Regions from separate parts of the Mesorhizobium sp. ESP-6-2 genome, predicted to be linked through region 2. Evidence: riboswitches for the same ligand, from Rfam matches in the RefSeq annotation. Region 2 holds a riboswitch; each other region holds the start of a gene.
The links. Region 2 has a riboswitch for cobalamin ahead of LB532_RS07765 (CbtB domain-containing protein). Riboswitches for the same ligand answer to the same signal wherever they lie in the genome.

Region 1 (5,521 bases), on a different contig from region 2:
GCGAGGTGCCGTCGGCACAATCACCCGGGCAAACACTGTCGCCCTGGCAGACAGCCAGGATCGTCCGCATGGAAAAGCGCACGCCGCGTGTCACCAGCTTCTTTTTCCAGCCGTCGCGGCCGTTTGCCTACCGGGCCGGACAGCATGTCGATGTCAGGTTGACCGCGCCTGACGGCTATCAGGCGCGCCGCGCCTATTCCATCGCCTCCGCGCCGGAGGTCGGTCCGGTGATCGAACTGGCGATCGAAAGGCTCGAAGACGGCGAGGTCTCGCCCTTCTTCCACGAGGTCGCCGCGGTCGGCGACGAGATCGAATTGCGCGGCCCGCTCGGCGGACATTTCATCTGGCCCGATGGTGATGAGCGACCGCTTCTGCTGGTCGGCGGCGGTTCCGGCGTCGTGCCCTTGATGTCGATGGTCCGCCATCGTGCCGCGCAGAAGTCGACGATGCCGGTCATCCTCGTCTTTTCGGCGCGGCTGTGGGACGAAGTCATCTTTCGCGACGAGCTGATCGGCCTCGACGATCGCGACGACGGCTTCGGCCTTGTGCTGACCCTGACGCGTGAAGCCGCGCGCCGGCCGACGGATTATTCGCGGCGGATCGACGTCGCCATGATGATACAATCCATGGCGCGGCTGCGCCGCCCGCCCGGCCTCGCCTTTGTCTGCGGCTCCAACGCGTTCGTGTCCGCCGCCGCCCAGGCGCTGATCGATGCCGGCATTCCAGCGGCTATCATCCGGACGGAGCGCTACGGCGTCTGAGATCTCCGGCTGCCGCCGCTCCTTGGGTGCAGCGGCGCGCAGATGGGGTTGTCGGCCGTCCCACAGCCTTGCAGCAGGAAAGGATCAAACACTTGACCCCTCCTTGCAAGAAAGAGCGGCCAGGCCAGCGGCTCTCAGGCCTCGATGTCAAGCGCCGAGAGCGGCTTGGAGCAGCAGGCGAGAATGAAGCCGTCCTCGATCTCATGATCGAGGATGCCGCCATTGTGGCTCATCTCGACCTCGCCTGAGAGCTTCTTGACTTTGCAGGTTCCGCACAGGCCGAATTCGCATGCGGCGGGGATTCTGACTCCCGAGGCGCGCGCCGTCTGCAGCACCGTCTGGCCGGCGACGCATGCGGCATCGACATCCGAAATCGAGAACCGGATCGGCGTCGCGGCTTCGACAGGAATGGCTGCGCCGTCTCCAGTCGGCGAGGCGAACGGCGCCGGGATTTCCTCCACCAGCGGCGCTGCAAAGCTCTCCTGATGGTATCTCGCCATGTCGAAGCCGGCGGCTTCGAGCATGCCGCGCACGGCACGCATGAAGGGGTCGGGGCCGCAGCAGAAGATTTCGCGCTCTCGGAAATCGGGCGCCAAAATCGGCAGCCGGATGGCATCGATGCGGCCCATATGGCCGAACCAGCCCTCCCGGCTCGACCGCTCCTCGATCATGAAACCGAGCGACAGGCCGGGCATGTGGCTGCCGAGCAATTCCAGCTCCCTGCGGAAGATGATCTCTTCGGGGCGGCGGGCGCAGTTGACGAAGCCGACATCGGTCCATGGCGCGCAGTCATTCAGCCAGCGCAGCATCGACATCATCGGCGTCACGCCGGAGCCGGCCGAAATGAACAGATATTTGGCCGCCGGGTGGCTGTGCAGCGAAAAGTCTCCGGCCGGCCCATACGCCTTGACGTGCGAACCAGGCCTCAAATGGTCGAACATCCAGCGCGTGCCAGTGCTGCCGGCCTGCGCCTTCACCGTCACCGCGATCGAGAACGGCCGCGAAGGCGAAGACGACAGCGTGTAGGTGCGCATCAGCAACCCATCCGCTGTCGGCAGTTCCAGCGTCACGAACTGGCCCGGCTTGTAGCGGAACCAGGTCTGGTTGTCGGAGCGGAAGGTGAAGGTCTTTACATCAGGCGCCTCGTCGCTCACGCCGATCACTTCCAGCACCTGGAGCCTGTCGTTCCAGGGCGCCATCTGATCGAGATGGCGATAGAGGCCGAGATCCGTCATCGCATTCATCCCTCACCTCTCAAGCAACGCTGCGCAGGGCCGGCCGGCCGTCTTCGGCGAGCCGCGGACCGATGAAACGCGCGTACCAGTCGACGAACTGGAGGACGCCGCCTTCGTGCAGTTCGGAATAGGGACCGGGTTCATAGGCCGGCGACAGGATGCCGAAGGCGTTTTCCTCGACGATGCGGCGGTCCTGGTCGTTGGTCTCGGTCCAGACATGGGTGAGTTCGGCGAGGTCATAGTCGACGCCCTCGACCGCGTCCTTGTGAACCAGCCATTTGGTCGTCACCGCGGTCTCAGTGGCGCTGATCGGCAGCACGCGGAAGGTGACGGCGTGGTCGCCGAGGATGTGGTTCCAGGTCGTCGGATAGTGATAGAGCAGCAACGAGCCGATGCGGTCGGTGGCAACGCTGTCGGACAGGTTCTTCTTGACCGCGCGTTTTCCCGTCATCGTGTAACTGACGGCATCGCGCAGCAGCGGCGCGCGGGTGGCACGGTATTGTCCGGCCGGGTCGATGCGGAACTCGCTCGGCAGGCCGGCGGCCTCGCATTTGGCCCAGTGCGCCAGCATCTCCGGGTCGCTGTCGGCGCCTTGCACGCCGGTCACGGTCGGCGCCTCAGGAAAGGTCTTGCAGAGCTCCGGATGGTTGCCGGCGCAATGATAGCATTCGCGGTTGTTTTCCCAGACCAGCTTCCAATTGCCCTTCTCGACGATGGTGCTCTCGAAGGCGACCTTTGCTTCGCGCAGCCGGTGCGGCGCCAAATAGGGTTCGATCATCGTCCGCATCGGCGCGAAATCCGCCGGCTCGTCGGCGAGGCAAATGAAGATGTAGCCGCCGACGCTTTCGCAGGCGACCGGCTTCAGGCCGAACTGGCTCTTGTCGAAGCCCTCGGCCATCTGCCTGGCGAACAGCAGCCTGCCGTCCAGTTCATAGGTCCACTGATGGTAGGGGCAGACGAGCTTCGCCGCCGTGCCCTTGTCGGTGTTGCAGACGCGGCTGCCGCGATGGCGGCAAGAATTGTGGAAGGCGTTGATGTTGCCCTTCTGGTCGCGCACCAGCACGACAGGATAGTCGCCGATCTGCACGGTGATGAAGCTGCCGGGCCTGGGCAGTTCGCAATCATGGCCGATGAACAGCCAGTCGCGGTACCAGATCAGCTCCATGTCGAGCTTGAAGTAATCGGCGTCGGTATAGAAGGGCTGCTCGAGTGAGAAGCCGTCCCTGCGGCCTTGCAGCCGTTTCAGCATGTCGTTGCGCGCATCCATGTCCTGTCCTCGCATTGAAGTCCTGTCCTCACATTGAAGGACTGAACGGAGGGGAGAGAGGAAGGATCAAGCCGCGCGCCGGCTTGCGCCGGACATGCACCATCCGCCTCTTGACCGCCCGCCGCGATCAGTCGAGTCCAACATCTCAGGCTGGTTTCCGGGCTCTGGAGCTGTCCTTGCGGACTGTCGCGACACCTTCCCAGGCCTTTGCCCAGTGGTCTCCCGTTGCGACCTGAACTCCACCACCGTTGCGGGGGCAGCGCCGGATTCTGACCGGCTTCCCAATTCTCCGCCTCGTCGTCACGCGGCGGCACCTGAGATGGCAGGATCTAACCATGATCGCCGACTTGTCGTCGGCATGAAAACGACATCGCATCCATGCCGCGCGACACGCATGGGAAACGGTGCGGCCGTCGTTGAAGGGGCAGAAAGGCTCGGCTCGCCGCCTCGGAATTCAACTCGTGGCGGACCAAAAAAGGTTAACAGTTTCGAAAAGTGACTATTAGCGTCCACTAAAATCGAACCGAACGGTTCGTTTCTGTTGACGATGCGTGCAGGACGGTGTGAACACTGGGCCTTCGACACAGTTGGTGATCGCACGGTCTGTTAAAATAAGTACTTGATAATAAAGGGAAAAAAACGAATGTAGAAGGCCTTGGCACAATTTCAAGTGGTGGAAACTTGGTCCACACGGAAAAACTTCGTGATTGGAAATGGCGCCATGGCTTTCCCACATCGGGGCTGTCCGAACGACGCGATTTCCTCCCAAGACACGCCGCTAGACGGACGGAAAAATACTGGAGTATCAAAAAATGAAAAAGATCATTCTCACTGCCGCCGCCCTTCTGGCTGTTTCCGGCAGCGCCTTCGCTGGTAGCGACCACTATGGTTCGAATGCCCCTGCGGCCACCGCCGTCGACAGCTCGTACACCGCTTCGACCAAGAAGTCGGAACCGGCTGCCCAGACGCCTGTCCAGGGCGCCGATCGCAACCTCTTCGGCAACAACTAAATAGCCGATCTCCAGTTGACGGCGGGCCTTCCGCCGTCCTGGCGGAATTTGAGAATTCAGGAGACTTGAAATGAAGAAGATCATCCTTGCTGCCGCCGCCGTTCTGGCCGTTTCGGGCAGTGCTTTCGCCAGCAGCGACAACTATGGCTCCAATGGCGCCAACCAGCCTGCCGTCACCTCGACCGACAGCTCGTACACCGCTTCGACCAGGAAGTCGGAACCGGCTGCCCAGGCCCCTGTTCAGGGTGCCGACCGTAACCTCTTCGGCAACAACTAACAGCCGATCTCCAGTTGACGGCGGCCTTCCGCCGTCCTGGCGAAATTTGAGAATTCAGGAGACTTGAAATGAAGAAGATCATCCTTGCTGCCGCCGCCGTTCTGGCCGTTTCGGGCAGCGCTTTCGCCGGCAGCGACAACTATGGCTCCAATGGCGCCAATCAGCCCGCGGCCACCTCGACCGACAGCTCGTACACCGCTTCGACCAGGAAGTCGGAACCGGCTGCCCAGGCCCCTGCTCAGGGTGCCGACCGTAACCTCTTCGGCAACAACTAACAGCCGATCCTTCAGCAGCTGGCGGGTAAGCCCGCCACTGCGTGGAATTTGAGAATTCAGGAGACTTGAAATGAAGAAGATCATCCTTGCCGCCGCCGCCGTTCTGGCCGTTTCCGGCAGCGCTTTGGCCGCCAGCGACAACTACGGCTCCAATGGTGCCAACCAGCCTGCCGTCACCTCGGTCGACAAGTCGCACACGGCTTCGATCCGCGACAGCGGTTCGCCCGTCTACAAGCTGCTCAATTCGTCGGGTGACGTACAGAAGTCCGCCCCTCAGGGCAGTGACCGGAATCTCTTCGGCCACTAACGGCTGAAGCTGATACCAAACAGGAGCGGGGGGGGTTGCCCCCCGCTCCTGTTTTTGCGTGGCCGGCAATTAATTCATGTAAATTCATGGCCTGCTCTCAGGCTGCCTTCGCTTCCGTCTCGTGCAGCGCGAAGGATCGCCCATCCGCGTCGAAGATATGAAGGTCTCCGGCGTCGGCGCTCAGCCGCAGCGTCGCCCCGCGCTTGACCTCGACATTGCCCGGCAGCTTGGTCACCAGCGGCAGGTCGGCGCGGCCGATGTCGACATAGACGAGTTGCACCTCGCCGAGCTGCTCGACATAGTCCACCGTCCCTTCGAACAGGTAGTCCGTGCCGCTGGCGATCGCCAGGTCCTCCGGCCGCACGCCGAAGCTCACCGACGCGCCCTTG
Region 2 (5,521 bases):
GTCTGCCGCGCCGCGATCGAGAGCCTGGCCGAAAATTTCTCCGACGGGATCGTTGCCCCCGCCTTCTGGACGGGCGTCGGTGGCCTTGCCGGCGGCGCCGCCTACAAGGCCGCCAACACCGCCGATTCGATGATCGGCCATCGCACGCCGCGCCACGAAGCGTTCGGCAGGGCAGCGGCACGTTTCGATGATTGGATAAATCTGCCGGCGTCGCGGCTGACGGCGCTGCTCATCACGTCGGCGGCTTTCCTGGTGAAAGGCGCCGACGCGAAAGCCGCATGGCAGGCGGTGCGGCGCGACGCGAAAAAGCACCGCTCGCCCAATGCCGGCTGGCCGGAGGCGGCGATGGCCGGCGCACTTGGCCTGGCGCTCGCCGGGCCGCGCAGCTATGGCGGCGTAACGGTCGACGACGCGTTCATGGGCGAAGGCGGCCGGCGCGAAGCCGACAGCATCGACATAAGGCGGGCACTGAAACTTTATCGTGTCGCCGACTGCCTGTTGATCGCGCTGTGCGGGGTGATTTCGGTCGTTGTCATGGTTGTGACCTAACCTTACCCTCCCCCTTGTGGGGAGGGTAAGGAACGCTCAGAACTCGATCCCCTGCTGCGCCTTCACGCCCGCCGCGAAATGGTGCTTGGTCAGCCCCATCTCGGTGACCAGGTCGGCCGCCTCGACCAGCGCCGGCTTGGCGTTGCGACCGGTGACGACGACATGCAGGCCCTCGCGGCGCGCCTTCAGCGCGGCAACCACCTTCTCCAGATCGAGATACTCGTAGCGCAGCGCGATGTTGAGTTCGTCGAGCACGACGAGACTGATCGACGGATCGGCCATCAGCTCCAGCGCCTTGGCCCAGGCGGCCTCGGCCGCCGCGATGTCGCGCTTCAGATCCTGCGTCTCCCAGGTGAACCCCTCGCCCATCGCGTGCCAGACGACGCGGTCGCCGAATGCGGCGAAGGCCTCCTTCTCACCCGTATGCCATTTGCCCTTGATGAACTGGACGACGCCGACGCGCTTGCCGTAGCCGAGCATGCGCAGCGCCAAGCCGAAGGCAGCCGTGGTCTTGCCCTTACCCGGGCCGGTGTTGACGATCAGCAGTCCCTTTTCGACCGTCTTGCTCGCCACCTCGGCATCCTGCACCGCCTTGCGCTTGGCCATCTTGGCGCGGTGGCGCTCTTCGTCCTTTTCGTCGATGTCGGTCATGTCACTTCACCTTGAGCGGCAGCCCCGCCACCATCAGCAGCACTATGTCGGCAATCGCGGCGACCTGCTGGTTGAGGCGGCCGGCGGCGTCGCGGAACCGGCGCGCCAGCGCATTGTCTGGCACGATGCCTTGTCCGACCTCATTGGATACCACGAACCAGGGCCCGCGCGGCCGCGACAGCATGTCAGCCAGCCGCCGGCATTCGCCCTCTACATCATGTTCGGCCAGCATGTGATTGGTCAGCCAGAGCGTCAGGCAGTCGATAAGCACCGGCTGGTCCTCCGGCAAGATCTCCAATGCACCGACAAGGTCGAGCGGTGCATCAATGGTCGTCCAGCCCTCGCCGCGCCGCGACCGGTGCAACGCGATGCGCTGCCGCATCTCGTCGTCATAGGCTTGCGCCGTGGCGATGTAGGTCCATGGCGAAGGCAAGGCCGTCATCAGCGTTTCGGCGTGCGCGCTCTTGCCGGAGCGCGCACCACCGATGATGAAGGTCAGTCTTCCGCGATCAGGCAAAGCTGTCGCGCAGACTCGTCGCGGTGCCGGTGAAGCGTCCACGCACCACGCCGACGGCAGCGCCGAGCACGAGCCAGAAGACTAGGTTGGTCACAGTTACCGCCACCACGAACTGATGATGCAGGCCTTCCGGAATCGGCGTCTCGAAACTGTCGGGCTGCGGCGCGCCGACAATATGCGGCGCGACGATCAACACCACGCCCAGAATCGCCAGCGGCAGCGATTTGCGGAAGGCGATCAGGGCAAGGCCGATCGCCGTTGCCGCCACCGTTGCCGTCCACCAGATCTGGCGCGGCAGAAGCTCGGCGGCAGGCATGGCCGGCAGTTCCGGCGGCAGGCCGAGGCCCGGCGCCAGCGTGAACACGGCAAAGCCGGCCAGTCCCCAGAACACGCCCTGGCGCCAGTTGCCGATGCCGCCGGCGAATTCCGAAACCGCGACCAGGACCAGCGCGAAGCCGATGCCGGTGACGATGTTGGCAAGCACGCTGAAGGCGAAACGCTCGAAGCCGTCGGCCGGCGCCCAGCCTTCCTCTTCAGCCGGAGCAGCTTCAGCGGGTGCCGGCGCCGCGGAGCTCATGGCGTTACCCGCCGGGGCGGCAGCGCTCATGGCGTTGTTGTCGGTCGCGGCCGGTGCGGTATGGTCATGGTGATGGCCGCCGCCGGCCTGTTCGTAGACTTCCGCCTTCAGGATCAACGGCACGGTGGCATAGGCCTGCATGCAGGCGAGAACGACACCGGCCACAAGCCCTGCGATCGCCGCGATGAACACGACGTTGCGAAACAGGTTCATGATGTCAAATCCCTATCAGTGGCAGGGAAACGCCATCGAGTGGCGATAGTCGTGCGCGGCATTGTGGACCGCGTCGATATGCGAGAAACCGACAAAGCCGACGACGAAAATGCCGAGCAGCGCCGCGAGCGCGAGTTGCAAGAGGCGCGACTGCGAGGAGATGGAGGCGCCGAGGGAGACGGAAGCGGTATTCATGTCTTGTCCTTTCACCCTCCACCCGAGGGCATCGAAGTCAGTTTCCTGTCGCCGGCAGGTCTCCTGGCTCGCGGATCAGCGCCCTTCCCCACCTTCCCGAAGAAAATCTTCAGTGGCATATGGAGAGGACTACCGCACACAGTTGCGGGGGCAGCCACGGCATTGGGCAGCAAATCCGCCCGCACCGCATTCCCTCTTGGCTCCAATCGGAACCGACGACGAAGGTGACTATAGGGAAAATCGCCGCATCCGGCAAACCAAATTCCGACGGCGACAAGCGCTTTAGCGCCGTCCGGCCGCTTGCTCCGCTGCAATTGACAATTTCCGTGGCCGGGTGTCGGCTGCCATCCTCACAGGAGGCCAGCCATGCAGCCCGTCCAGAGCCAGCACGCCCCCTACAACGGCCTCACCCGGGCCGAGCCGACATTGCCGTCCTCGGCCTATTGGGATGCGGCGGCCTACCAGCGCGACCTCGACGCCATCTGGTACAGGAACTGGCTGCTCGTCTGCCGTGGGGCCGACCTTGCCCAGCCGCTCGCCTTTCGCACCTTCCGCGTCGGCACCCAGGAGGTCGTCGTGCTGCGCGACGACACCGGCGAGCTACGCGCCTTCCACAACACGTGCCGGCATCGCGGCTCGCAGCTTTGCCAGGAAAGTGCTGGCCGGTTGAAGGCGCGGCTGATCACCTGCCCCTATCACGCATGGTCCTATTCGCTGCGCGGCGATCTCGTACGCGTGCCGTCGAAAACGCTGCCCGAAGGCTTCGACAAGGCGGACCATCCGCTCTATCGCGTCTCGCTGTCGGTCTGGCGCGGCTTCGTCTTCGTCAATCTGGCGGAAGATGCCGCCGGCTCGGCGCACTCATCCTTCGACCAGGCCTCCGGCGATCTCGGCAACTGGCCGCTGGAATCGCTGACATCAGGCCATGTGCTGCGCAAGGTGATGAACTGCAATTGGAAGATCTTCTGGGAAAATTTCAACGAGTGCCTGCATTGCCCCGGCGTCCACAAGGACCTGTCGCGGCTGGTTCCGATCTATGGCCGCGGCCTGATGGGCCGGCATGACGACCCCGAATGGACCCGCCATGCCGACAATGACGCGCCGGAATTTTCCGGCGGGCTGCGGGCGGGTGCCGAGACATGGTCGCGCGACGGCCAGGCGCATGGGCCGGTCTTTTCGGGCCTCACACCGGCCGAGCGCGCCGCCGGCCAGACCTACGCCACCAGCCTGCCCTCTATGTTCATCGTCGGCCACGTCGACTATGTCAGGTCAGTACGGCTGGTGCCGCTTGGCCCCGAGCAGACCGAGTTGACCGCCGAATGGCTGTTCGCGCCCGAGGCGTTGGCCGCCACCGACATCGACAATATCGTCGGCTTCGGCACCCAGGTGCTGGAGGAGGATGCCGCGATCTGCGAGGTCAACCAGAAAGGGCTGCGCTCCATGCGCCACAAGGCCGGCGTGCTGATGCCGGAGGAGTACGACCTTCACCGCTTCCACGACTGGGTGCGCGAACGGCACGCTGCGCTTGTGCCGTAAGCTTCACAGCGACTTCGGCAGATACCGCCAGGTGACATAGCCGCAGACCGCCGCAAGCAGGCCGAGCGTGACGAAAACCGAGCCGAGGCCAAAAAAGGCCAGCACCACTGAATAGACCAGCGGCGGCGTCAGTTCGGAAAAATCGAGATAGGTGCGGTAGACCGCAGCCATCTGCGCGCGCTCGTAAGAACGCACGGAGCGCATGAAGGCGGTCGAGCCCAGCGCGTCGAGCGCGATGGTGAAGAAGGCGCCGCATAGCAGGAAGGCGCCGGTGATGAGCGGCGCGCTTTCGCCGACGGCACCCGCCGCCAGCAGCATCGCCGACATGGCGAAATAGGCAAATGTCATGGTCCTGCGGCCGCCGAAGCGCTTGCCCGCCTTGCCCCAGAAAATCGCCATGAACAAAAGCGCGTTGCCCGCCGAAACCAGAATGCCGCCGGCCAGTTCGCCCTCGCCGGTGATGACCATGAACAGCGGTCCGTAGACGAAGAAGGTCGTCCAGAAGCAGGAGCGGCCGAAGGCGATCAGCCAGGCCAGCCTCAGCCTCGGCTGCGCGACGAAGCGGCCGATATTGGCCAGCGGATTGACCGGGCGCGTCTTGCCCGGCCGGATCGAGGGATTGTCGCCGAGCCGGTAGGTCCAGAACAACGCCAGCAGGGCCAAGGCGAATACGGCGACCGCGCCATGCGCGGCATAGATGCCGAAGCGCGTGTAGAGAAAGATGCCGAGCGTCGGCCCACCCGTCCAGGCAAACATCGACCACGCCATGCGCAGCGATTCGGCCTGCATGAAATCGGTCTTGCGGATGTGGTCCATGATGTAAAGGTTGAGCGTGATCGACAGCGCGCTGGCGCCCATGACACGGCATAGCATGCCGGCCAATTGCCCGGCGAGCGTATGCGTGACGAAGAACAACGAGCCGATCGCCAGCAGGCAGGCGCCCGCCGTGTAGACCCAACGCCGGGCGAAGCGCTGGATCAGCATCGGCATGAACAAGGTCACCGACAGGCCGAGCATCGCCACGATGGTGTAGAGGATCGAGACGATCTGCTCATTGTGGAGGATCTCGTAGGCCTGGATCGGGATGACGCTCGACACCGTGGCGCGAGCGAAGGATTCGACCGCGTAGAGCGAGGCGAAGGTGCGGGCATCCGCGGCCTTGAGGGCCGGTAGCCAGATCGGATGGCGCACATGCGTGGACATTGCTTCCCCAAAGCAGAATCACCAGCCAAATCTGCGGCCATCATTTCGCGACCGGTAACAGGAAACCGACGTGCCCCGGT
Region 3 (5,521 bases), on a different contig from region 2:
CCAGCCATGTCTGCAGGCCCGAGACCGACATCGGCGCGCCACGCAGTTCTTCCGGCGTGCGCTCCGAATGGACGATGCCGCGGCCGGCGGTCATCAGGTTCACGTCACCCGGCTCGATCACCATTTCGGTGCCGAGCGAATCGCGATGCCTGATCCTGCCATCGAACAGGTAGGTGACCGTCGACAGGCCGATATGCGGATGCGGCCGGACGTCGAGCGCCTGACCGGCGCGCAGGATGGCAGGCCCCATGCGGTCGAAGAAGATGAAGGGACCGACCAGCCGCCTTCTGGCGGTCGGCAAGGCACGGCGAACCTGAAAACCGCCAATGTCCTTGGCGTTCGGAATGACCATCAATTCGATCTGGTCGCTGGCAAAGGCGTCGCCTATTTCGGGGTCCTTCCCGGGGAAGAAGCTCATGAACTCTCCTTGTCAGCGGTCGATGGCTGCTTTGGGCAGATCAGGCAAAGCGGATCGCCGCCTTCGCCCGCAGCTTGGCCGCAACCTCCTCGCGATTGCGCGGATGCTGGTTGGTTTCAAGCGAATCGAGAAGCTCGCGCGCCGACGCCGCGATAGCCTCGACGGCATGGTCGAAGGCATGCTGGTTCTGCTTCGAGGGCCGCGTCGTTCCGCTCAGCTTGCGGACGAACTGAAGGGCTGCATCGCGCACCTCGTCATCGGTTGCCGGCGGATCAAAATTGAACAGGGTCTTGATGTTTCTGCACATCGCTTCCGTATCTCCTCTTGTCCTGGAGCCGTTTCAATCGGGACGCGTTCTATCCTCAATCATGATCGTGTCAAAAACCAGAGAGACGGCTGCATGCCTCAATCCGCGTCCAGCGGCTCCGTCCCGATCGGCTTGCCGTCGCGGGACAGCCTGATCTTCTCCACCTTGTCCTCGGCCGCCTTGAGCAGCCGGTCGCAATGCACCTTCAGCGCCTCGCCGCGCTCGTAGATCCTGATCGACTGGTCGAGCGGCACATCGCCACGCTCCAGATCATCGACGATCTTCTCCAGCGCGTCGAGAGCCTGTTCGAAGCTCATCGCCTTGACGTCTTCGTTGGTTTCACCAGCCATCATTCATCCTTTCATCAGTCGCCCGACATGGGCGGCGACCGAAAATGCCAATCCTTGCAGATCGTAGCCGCCCTCGAGCAGGCTGACGAGCCGGTTGCCGCTGTGGCGCGCCGCGCGCTGCATGAGTTGGCCGGTGGCCCAGTCGAAATCATCCTCGGTCAGGTTGATCTCGGCCAGTGGGTCGCGATGATGCGCGTCGAAGCCGGCCGAAATAATGATCAGGTCGGGTGCAAAATTGTCGAGCGAGGGCAGCACGCGCGACAGGAAGGCGTCGCGGAACGCCTCGCTGCCGGTCTGCGGCGCAAGCGGCGCGTTGATGATGTTGCCGGCGCCGGTTTCGTTCTTTGCTCCGGTGCCCGGGTAGAGCGGCATCTGGTGGGTCGAACAATAAAGCACGGACGGATCGTCCCAGAAAATATCCTGCGTGCCGTTGCCGTGATGCACGTCCCAGTCGACGATGGCGACACGTTCGATATCGTGTTTGCGCTGTGCATAACGTGCGGCGATGGCCGCCGTGTTGAACAGGCAGAAGCCCATTGCCGTCGCTTTCTCCGCATGATGGCCGGGCGGCCGGGCGGCGACGAAAACGTTGTCTGCCCTGCCGGCAAAGACGTCGTCGACGGCGGCATTGGCGGCGCCGATCGCGGTGATCGCCGCTTGCCAGCTCTTCGGGCTGGCCGTTGTGTCGGCATCGATGCGGGCGATGCCCGTCTCGGGAATGGCGGCGCGTACCCGCTCGACGAAATCCCCGGGATGCGCATAGAGAATGGTGGCCTCGTCGCCTTGTGGCGCCTCGAGGCGGTCGAGCGCGGCAAAAGCCTCCTCGTCGAGCACGCGCTCGATGGCGCGCAAGCGGTCCGGCCGCTCCGGATGGCCGGGTGGCGTGATGTGCTCGAGGAAGATCGGATGGGTGTAGAGACGAGTGGCCATGCTCCCTATCTAGTGCCCCGGCGCGGCGATGGCCATGCGTTGCGGCCTGATGGCTGGGGAAAATCGCGCCTGCGTCCATTCGCGTCGCCGCGGGCGATTGGCGGCGCGGAGGCTTCGTCGTAAAGTCCCGGCCACTGCCTGGTGCCCGCCGCGAGCGGGAGAATCGGGAACACGGTTTGATACCGTGGCGTGCCCAACGCTGTAAGGGGGACCGCGCCGGTAAATGCCACTGTCGATGACGGGAAGGCGCCGGATGCGGGTTGATCCCGAGCCAGAAGACCGGCCTGGCAGGCATCGTCATCCGCATGGTCAGGCGGACGGCAGTTGATTGCAATCGCAAGGGGACAAGCGATGCCGGACGAGATGACCATCCCCGTGGGTGACGGATTCGACCAGATGGCGCGCGATGCGGTCTACCGCGCCATGTTCACGCGGCGCGATGTCCGCAGCCATTTTACATCAGAGGCCGTCGATGACGAGGTGCTGGCGCGGCTGCTGCTTGCCGCCCATCACGCGCCATCGGTCGGCTTCATGCAGCCATGGAATTTCATCGTCATTCGTGGCACCGAACGACGGGAACAGGTGCGCGCCCTGTTCCTGGCGGCGCGCGAGCAGGAATTGCCCGCTATCGAGGAAGAGCGGCGGGCGCTCTACCGCAAGCTCAAGCTGGAAGGCATCTGCGAAAGCGCGCTCAATATCTGCATCACCTGCGACCGGCGACGCTCACAGGGTTCACCGCTGGGACGCTGGCACAATCCCGAGATGGATCTCTACAGCACGGTCTGCGCGGTGCAGAATTTCTGGCTGGCGGCACGCGCCGAAGGGGTCGGGGTCGGCTGGGTCAGCATTATCGAGGCGCAGGCGTTGAAAGACCTTCTGTCGATTCCCGAGCATGTGACGCCGGTGGCCTATCTCTGTGTCGGCCGCGTCTCCGAGTTCGCGCCGAAACCGGACCTCGAAACACATGGCTGGGGTCGACGACTGCCGCTGCCCGAGCTGATCATGAGCGAGACGTTTTGCGGACAGGGCGAAGTGCCGCTCAAGTCAACGATCGCCCGCCTCAAGGCGGCAACACGGGAAAAATCTGGCAAACCCTTGATTTGATTGCCGACACGGCATGCGCAGCGCTGCCGGCGGCCTGCGCCTTGTCCTGAGCATCTGAACCTGGAAGCACCTCGGCTATCCGCCTTCAGGCGGCTCCGGTATCCTTCCTCAACAATCCTTCGAGCAGTTGCTTGAATGCCGCTACCACGGTCTTTGATGTCGCTTCCGGGTCGTTCGAATTGGCGATCCGCTGCGCCGCCTGACTGCTCGCCCCGTTGATTAGCCGCGCCGCGGTCTCAGGGTCGACGCTTGGGACCACCACCCCGTCCCCTTGCAGCATCGTCAGATGATCGGTCATGGAAGCGACGCAGGCATTGGCGTTCGGCCATTGCGCGGGGTCCCCCAGCACGGCCGGACCGTCCCGGAACATGATGCGCTGGATTTCCGGCTCCAGCGCCATTTCGATGTAGCTCGTGCATTCGTCGACGAAGCTTTGCCAGCGGGTCGGTGCTTTCGCTGCAACCTCATTCACCCGTGCCGCCATCTCGGCGTCGATCTCGGCGATGACCGCCTGCAAGAGCCCCTTCTTGTGGCCGAAATGATGATAGAGCGCACCGCGCGTCAGTCCTGCCGATGCGGTGAAATCGTCCATCGACGCTTCGGCATAGCCGATCGTTCCGAAGGCATGCCGGGCCGCGGCAATCAATTTGGCGCGGGTTTCGGCGATCATTTCCTTGCGAGGCTTGTGCATTTCTTCTGGCCTTATGCACATACGTTCCGTATGCCAATTGACATACGCAGCGTATGATCTATCTAGTGTTCATACGCATCGTATGTAATTTCCGAATCGCCTTTTGTCGAGGAACGGACCATGCAAAATCCCTACTCCGAGATCTTTCGATCCCCTGGCGCCAAGGGCTTTGCCGCTGCCGGCTTCATGGCGCGCCTGCCGATCGCCATGGCGCCGATCGGCATCGTGGCGATGCTGTCGCAGACGCGTGGCGAATACTGGCTGGCGGGTGCCGTCTCGGCGACATTCGCGCTGGCCAACGCTTTCCTGGCGCCGCAGATCTCCAGGCTGGTCGACCGCCTCGGCCAGACACGGATCGTCGTGCCCACCACCATCGTCTCCGTGGCGGCATTCCTGCTGCTGATTGCGTCGGCCAACCAGGATTGGCCGGTATGGACATTGTTCGTGTCGGCGCTGCTGGCCGCGGCCATGCCCAGCATGCCGGCAATGGTGCGCGCGCGCTGGACCGAGCTTTTTCGCGGCCGGCCGGAGATGAACACCGCCTTCGCCTTCGAATCGGCGGCCGACGAGCTGGTCTATATCGCCGGTGCGTCGCTGTCGGTGGGCCTCAGTGCGGCGCTGTTTCCGGAAGCAGGCATGCTGGCGAGCACTTTGTTTCTCGCCTTGGGCTCCATAGCGTTCATTCTGCAGCGATCGACCGAACCAAGAGTGCGGCCGGCGGACCATGGTTCGGCCGGCTCGGCGATCCGCCTGCGGCCGGTACAGATCATCACCTTCGCCCTGATCTTCATCGGCGCGACCTTCGCGACGACGGAAGTGAGCACCGTGGCGATCACCAAGGAGTTCGGCCAAGCCGGTGCCGCAAGCCTGGTGATCGGCGTTTATGCGCTGGGATCGTTCGTGTTGGGCATCGTGGTCGGCGCACTCAACCTCAAGACGCCGCTACAGCGCCAGCTGGCCGTGGCGGTCGCGATCATCGCGGTCAGCACGCTTTTGCCGCTCACCGCCGACAGCGTGCCGCTGCTGGCGGTGACCGTCTTCATCAGCGGCGTGGCGATCTCGCCGACTTTCATCACAGCATTTGGCCTGATCGAACGGCATGTGCCGGAAGCGATGCTGACCGAGGGCATCACCTGGGTGACAACGGGAATCGGCATCGGCATGGCGCTGGGCTCTTTCGCCGCCGGCGCCGTGGTGGATGCGTTCGGCGCCCAGAACGGGTTCTGGGTCTCGGTGGTCGCGGGCGGCATCGCGCTGGTCACGGTGCTGCTCGGCCAACGCAGCCTTGCCACTCACAAATGCGAGCTGGATGGGTGTGAAGCGGCCGTCGTTGCCGCGGAATGATCCATGACGCGTCCGGTTCAGCGGATCGGACGCTACTGCCGCCGTCGAACTTCAGAGAATCTCGGTCTTGGCGATATGGATGCCAAAACCTTCAAGGCCGACATAGTGGCGCTCGCGCGAGGCGATCAAATTGATCGAGGAAATGCCGAGATCCTTCAGGATCTGAGCACCGAGCCCGATCTCGCGCCATTCATTCTCGCGGCGGCGCGCCTCTTCGTGATCCTCGCGGTCGCCGCTCGCAGGCCGGTTGCGTTCCTGGTGGGCGACGCCGACCGAGCCCTCTCGCAGATAGACGATGACGCCGCGCTTGCGCTCGCCCATCGCCTTCATGATGCCGTCCAGCCGATGGCTGGTGCCGAAGACGTCGGTCACCACGT

Region 1: linked by a shared signal. The riboswitch ahead of LB532_RS29765 (aromatic ring-hydroxylating oxygenase subunit alpha) and the one ahead of LB532_RS07765 (CbtB domain-containing protein) in region 2 are both predicted to bind cobalamin.
Region 3: linked by a shared signal. The riboswitch ahead of bluB (5,6-dimethylbenzimidazole synthase) and the one ahead of LB532_RS07765 (CbtB domain-containing protein) in region 2 are both predicted to bind cobalamin.

The regions. Positions count from the first base shown of each region.
Region 1 is NZ_JAIUGT010000016.1:64,948-70,468, reverse strand. It holds gene LB532_RS29775 (ferredoxin reductase) at 1-761, shown strand, start outside; gene LB532_RS29770 (hybrid-cluster NAD(P)-dependent oxidoreductase) at 896-1,996, opposite strand; gene LB532_RS29765 (aromatic ring-hydroxylating oxygenase subunit alpha) at 2,016-3,263, opposite strand; cobalamin riboswitch at 3,394-3,596, opposite strand; gene LB532_RS29760 (DUF680 domain-containing protein) at 4,076-4,273, shown strand; gene LB532_RS29755 (DUF680 domain-containing protein) at 4,344-4,550, shown strand; gene LB532_RS29750 (DUF680 domain-containing protein) at 4,619-4,825, shown strand; gene LB532_RS29745 (DUF680 domain-containing protein) at 4,896-5,132, shown strand; gene LB532_RS29740 (ABC transporter ATP-binding protein) at 5,230-5,521, opposite strand, start outside.
Region 2 is NZ_JAIUGT010000002.1:526,038-531,558, reverse strand. It holds gene cbiB (adenosylcobinamide-phosphate synthase CbiB) at 1-549, shown strand, start outside; gene cobO (cob(I)yrinic acid a,c-diamide adenosyltransferase) at 586-1,200, opposite strand; gene cobU (bifunctional adenosylcobinamide kinase/adenosylcobinamide-phosphate guanylyltransferase) at 1,202-1,717, opposite strand; gene LB532_RS07770 (CbtA family protein) at 1,710-2,507, opposite strand; gene LB532_RS07765 (CbtB domain-containing protein) at 2,523-2,702, opposite strand; cobalamin riboswitch at 2,738-2,934, opposite strand; gene LB532_RS07760 (aromatic ring-hydroxylating oxygenase subunit alpha) at 3,069-4,238, shown strand; gene LB532_RS07755 (MFS transporter) at 4,242-5,441, opposite strand.
Region 3 is NZ_JAIUGT010000004.1:213,315-218,835, forward strand. It holds gene LB532_RS13500 (pirin family protein) at 1-418, opposite strand, end outside; gene LB532_RS13505 (DUF2277 domain-containing protein) at 459-725, opposite strand; gene LB532_RS13510 (exodeoxyribonuclease VII small subunit) at 824-1,075, opposite strand; gene LB532_RS13515 (histone deacetylase family protein) at 1,079-2,005, opposite strand; cobalamin riboswitch at 2,128-2,308, shown strand; gene bluB (5,6-dimethylbenzimidazole synthase) at 2,357-3,109, shown strand; gene LB532_RS13525 (TetR/AcrR family transcriptional regulator) at 3,195-3,800, opposite strand; gene LB532_RS13530 (MFS transporter) at 3,921-5,144, shown strand; gene ribB (3,4-dihydroxy-2-butanone-4-phosphate synthase) at 5,196-5,521, opposite strand, start outside.